2 regions of the Streptomyces chengmaiensis genome follow, and region 2 is predicted to be linked to the other one. Evidence: predicted binding sites of a transcription regulator. Region 2 holds the regulator's gene; the other holds the start of a gene.
What was found. The regulator HspR, encoded in region 2, represses chaperone genes until heat shock. The targets are predictions, from matches to a motif close to TTGAGNNNNNNNNNCTCAA.
Positions count from the first base shown of each region.

Region 1: lon (endopeptidase La) is a predicted target of HspR. The motif match lies at 1,310-1,328, and genes of this name have one in related genera.

Region 1 is NZ_JARWBG010000001.1:330,290-332,682, forward strand. Features, by position in the region: gene lon (endopeptidase La) at 1-1,287, opposite strand, end outside; gene QCN29_RS01450 (GNAT family N-acetyltransferase) at 1,586-2,242, shown strand; gene QCN29_RS01455 (spermidine synthase family protein) at 2,331-2,393, shown strand, end outside.
Region 2 is NZ_JARWBG010000002.1:334,497-336,889, forward strand. Features, by position in the region: gene QCN29_RS03370 (helix-turn-helix transcriptional regulator) at 1-384, shown strand, start outside; gene QCN29_RS03375 (heat shock protein transcriptional repressor HspR) at 827-1,282, opposite strand; gene dnaJ (molecular chaperone DnaJ) at 1,284-2,393, opposite strand, start outside.

The sequences.
Region 1 (2,393 bases), on a different contig from region 2:
GGACCCGGCTTCCTTGACGGCCCGTACGATGCGTCCCGGCAGCGCGCCCACGTAGGTGCGCCGGTGGCCCCGGATCTCCGCCTCGTCCCGTACGCCGCCGAGCGCGACCCGTACGAACTTCCGCCCCATCGCATGCGCGACGGATTCGCCGAGCGAGGTCTTGCCCACGCCGGGCGGGCCGACCAGCGCGAGAACCGCGCCTCCGCGCCGCCCGCCGACCACGCCGAGCCCCCGGTCGGAGCGCCGCTTGCGCACCGCCAGATACTCGGTGATGCGCTCCTTGACGTCCTGCAGGCCCGCGTGCTCGGCGTCCAGGGTCCGCTTGGCGCCCTGGATGTCGTACGCGTCCTCGGTCCGCTCGTTCCAGGGCAGTTCGAGGACGGTGTCCAGCCAGGTGCGGATCCAGCTGCCCTCGGGGCTCTGGTCGGAGGCCCGCTCCAGCTTGTCGACCTCCTTGAGCGCGGCCTCGCGCACCTTCTCCGGGAGGTCGGCGGCCTCGACGCGGGCCCGGTAGTCGTCGGGCTCGTCCTCACCGTCGGCGGGCTCGCCGTTGAGCTGCCGCAGTTCCTTGCGCACGGCGTCCAGCTGACGCCGCAGCAGGAACTCGCGCTGCTGCTTGTCCACGCCTTCCTGGACGTCCTTGGCGATGGCCTCGGCGACGTCCTGCTCGGCGAGGTGCTCCCGCAGTTGTTCGACCGCCAGCTTGAGGCGGGCCACCGGGTCGGCGGTCTCCAGCAGGGCGATCTTCTGGGGGGTGGTCAGGAAGGGCGAGTAGCCGGAGTTGTCGGCGAGCGCGGAGACTCCGTCGATATGCTGCACCCGGTCGACGACCTGCCACGCGCCGCGCTTCTTCAGCCAGTCCGTGGCGAGGGCCTTGTACTCCTTGACCAGTTCGGCGACCGCGCCGGGGAGGGGGTCGGGCACATCCTCCTCGACCCGCGTGCCCTCCACCCACAGCGCGGCCCCGGGTCCGGTGGTGCCTGCCCCGATGCGCACCCGCCCGCGGCCGCGGATCAGGGCCCCGGGGTCGCCGTCGGAGAGCCGGCCGACCTGCTCCACGGTGCCCAGGACTCCCGTCGCGGCGTACGTCCCGTCGACCCGGGGCACCAGCAGCACCTTCGGCTTCCCGCCTTCTGCACGCGCCGCGGCCTGGGCCGCCTCGACCGCGGCGCGCACATCGGCGTCCGACAGATCGAGCGGCACCACCATGCCGGGCAGCACGACCTCGTCGTCGAGCGGCAGCACCGGCAGGGACAGTGCGGTGACGGCATTGGACTCAGCAGCCATGATCTCCCCTTCGGCATTCAAGTTGAGCTGTATCGACTCAATGCAGGAGAGACGGCAGATGTTCCCCGACGCTCGTTCGCCCACAGCGATCACGCACCACGGGGCCGGCCGCAACTACCGCACCACGCCGGCGACGACCGCGACGGCCTGGGCCCGTGGCTTGCCGCGGAGTACGAGGCCGTGCACGGCCTCAAGCAGTGCCGCCCGATGCAGTCCGGCGCCGCACGGAAACCCCTCGCCCCGCCACCCAGCCCCATGTAACACTCCTATAGAAGCAGTGTCTATTACAGGGGGTTCGATGTCGTTCCCGTCCGTCGCCGATGCCGTCACCGCCTGGGTGGACGGCTGGGTCGTCTCGCGCGGCGCGGCCGATCCGATCGCCGAGCCGTGGGGCTTCACCGTGCACGTCGGGCAGGTCACGCACGCCACCCGGCATGTGCTGACCGCCCGGGACGAGGCCGCGGTGCGCAAGGTCGCCGAGGCCGTGGCCGCGCCCTCGGTCTGGCTGAAGGTGTTCGCGGACCCGGCGCGGGTGCGGGCCTGGGCGGGGCCCGTGTGGCGCGAGGACGAGCCGGGCTTTCTGATGGCCGCGGAGCTGTGCGGCGGCTCCGTGGCCGCGCCTGACGGCTACACCCTGACGACCTGGACACGCGGCGGCGTCGTCCGCGCCCTGGTGACGGCCGCCGACGGCTCCTTCGCCGCCCGCGGCCAGATCGCGCCCACGGGCCGCACCGCCGTCGTCGACCAGGTGGAGACCTCGGCGGCGCACCGCCGCAGGGGCCTCGGCAGCCTCGTCATGCGCACCCTCCAGAACGCGGCCCTCGACCGCGGCGCCACGGTGGGCGTGCTGGGCGCGACCTCGCAGGGCCGGGCTCTGTACGAGTGCCTCGGCTGGCGCGTCCAGGCCCCGCTGGTGAGCCTGTTCTTCGACACCTCGGCCGGCCCGGCGGCCTGACGACCGTTGAATCGGTTTGTCGCGAGCCGCCGCGGGCGGTGAGGATGGCGTCCCGGACGCCTACGACCAGCGCCTGGAGGCCGTCAGCATGTCATCGCCCGTCCACCCCGCCCGTCCCGACCAGCCCGTCACCCTCGACCGCCGCACCGGG
Region 2 (2,393 bases):
ATTCCGGCGAGCAGCGACCGGCTCTCCGCGCTGGAGCTTCGGCACAAGGGGATCGTCGAGTATCTCGTCGGGGTCTTCGAGCAGTTCTGGCTGCACGGCATCCCGTGGGAGGAACAGATCTCGTACGGGCCGACGTTGGACGGCATCACCGGCGTCCAGCGCTCCATAGCGAAGCTGCTCGTCGAAGGGCACGTCGACGAGGCGATCGCCCGCCGCCTGGGGATGAACGTGCGCACCTGCCGCGCCCATATCGCCAAGCTGGGCTCGGCGCTGGGCAGCGGCAGCAGAACGCAACTCGGCTATCTGATCGCGCAGTCGGGCATCCTCGAGCATGAGCAGGAGCGCTGCCCCCGGCTTCCCCGGATGGCGGCGCAGAACCAGTGAGTCCCCGCCCGCGTACGGGCGGGGCCGCCACCGCCGCCGCCCGTGTGCCCCACAGGGCGTGTGAAGGCGCTGTGGGGCGCTGAACGGCTCCGGCAGCTCCTGGACCACCCGGGCTCCCAGACCGGCGCACACACGCCCGCACGGGGCGGCCCTCGGCCCACGGCGCCGGCGGGCACGGCACGGGCTGACGGGCTGACTGGCTGACTGGCTGACTGGCTGACTGGCTGACTGGCTGACTGCAGCGTGCACAGGCACACAGGCGCACGGTCTTTCTGGAAGCAAACGGAGATCCCCGCCGGACGGCGTCCGACGGGGATCTCCGGTCATCAGCGCCCCGAAAGGCGCGGTGTCTGCATCCATACGCGGCTCCGCCGCGGGCGTGGCCGGCCACCACGTGCCGGCACACGGTCGACGGCCCGTCGCGGCGCCGCCTGCGGAGCGCTCAGTCCCCGGACCGCTTGGGCCGCCAGACCACCAGCGCCCCGGTCTGCTGCACGTCCTGATACGGCACCAGGTCCCGCCGGTACGACGCGTGCACCTGTGCCTCGCGCTGCCGCATCGCCGCCGCCGCGCCCTCCACGGCCGCGGACAGCTCGGCGACCTTCTGCTGCAGTGCGGCGACCTGGTTCTGCAGTTCGATGATGCGCTTGATGCCGGCCAGGTTGACGCCCTCGTCCTGGGACAACTGCTGGACGGCGCGCAGCAGTTCGATGTCACGGGCCGAGTAGCGCCGGCCGCGACCGGCGGTGCGGTCGGGAGAGACCAGGCCGAGCCGGTCGTACTGGCGCAGCGTCTGCGGGTGCAGGCCCGAGAGCTGGGCCGCCACCGAGATCACGTACACCGGCGTCTCGTCGTTGAGCTCGTACGGGTTGCGACTGCGTCCCGACCGGCCTTCCATGTCAAGCTCCCTTCGCGGCCTGGAACAGCTCGGCCCGCGGGTCCTCGTCCGCGGCGGCGTCGCGGTAGGCCTCCAGCGCTTCCTTCGCCTTGTCGCCGAGCTGGGTGGGCACGGCGACCTCCACGGTGACCAGCAGGTCCCCTCGGGTGCCGTCCTTGCGGACCGCGCCCTTGCCGCGGGCGCGCATCGTACGGCCGTTGGGGGTGCCGGCCGGCAGCTTCAGCGTCACCGGCGGACCGCCCAGGGTGGGCACCTTCACCTCGCCGCCGAGTGCCGCCTCCGCGAAGGTGACGGGCACGGTGACGGTGAGGTTGTCGTCCTTGCGGCCGAAGACCGGGTGGGCGTCGACATGCACCACCACATACAGATCGCCCGCAGGGCCGCCGCGCTCGCCGGGCGCGCCCTTGCCGCGCAGCCGGATGCGCTGCCCGTCGGCGACGCCTGCCGGGATGCGGACCTGCATGGTGCGCGAGGAACGGGCGCGCCCGCTGCCCTTGCACGTCTCGCAGGGGTCCTGCGCGATCAGTCCGCGCCCCTTGCAGTCCACGCACGGGTCGGTGAGCGAGAACGACCCGCTGCCGCCGCGCGAGATCTGTCCGGTGCCGACGCAGGTCGGGCACACCCGCGGCGTGCCGTTCTTGTCGCCGGTGCCGGAGCAGGCCGTGCAGGGGGCCTGGCTGGACATCCGCAGTGGGACGGTGGCCCCGTCCACGGCCTCGGTGAAGCTGAGCGTCACCTCGGACTCGATGTCCTGGCCGCGGCGCGGCTGGGTCCTGGCGCCCGCGCCGCCCGCGCCTCTGTTGAACAGCCCGCCGAAGACGTCGCCCAGGCCGCCGCCGAAGCCGCCCGCGCCGCCCGCGCCGCCTGCCCCGCCCTGGGGACCTCCGCCTCCGAAGAGGTCGCCCAGGTCGAAGTTGAAGGTGCCGCCGGGCCCCCCGGCCCCCGGCGGACGGAAGCCGCCGTTGCCGAAGAGGGCGCGCGCCTCGTCGTACTCCTTGCGCCGCTTGGGGTCGCCGAGCACGTCATTGGCCTCGGAGATCTCCTTGAAGCGCTCCTCGGCCTTGGCGTCGCCCTTGTTGGCGTCCGGGTGGTTTTCGCGGGCGAGCTTGCG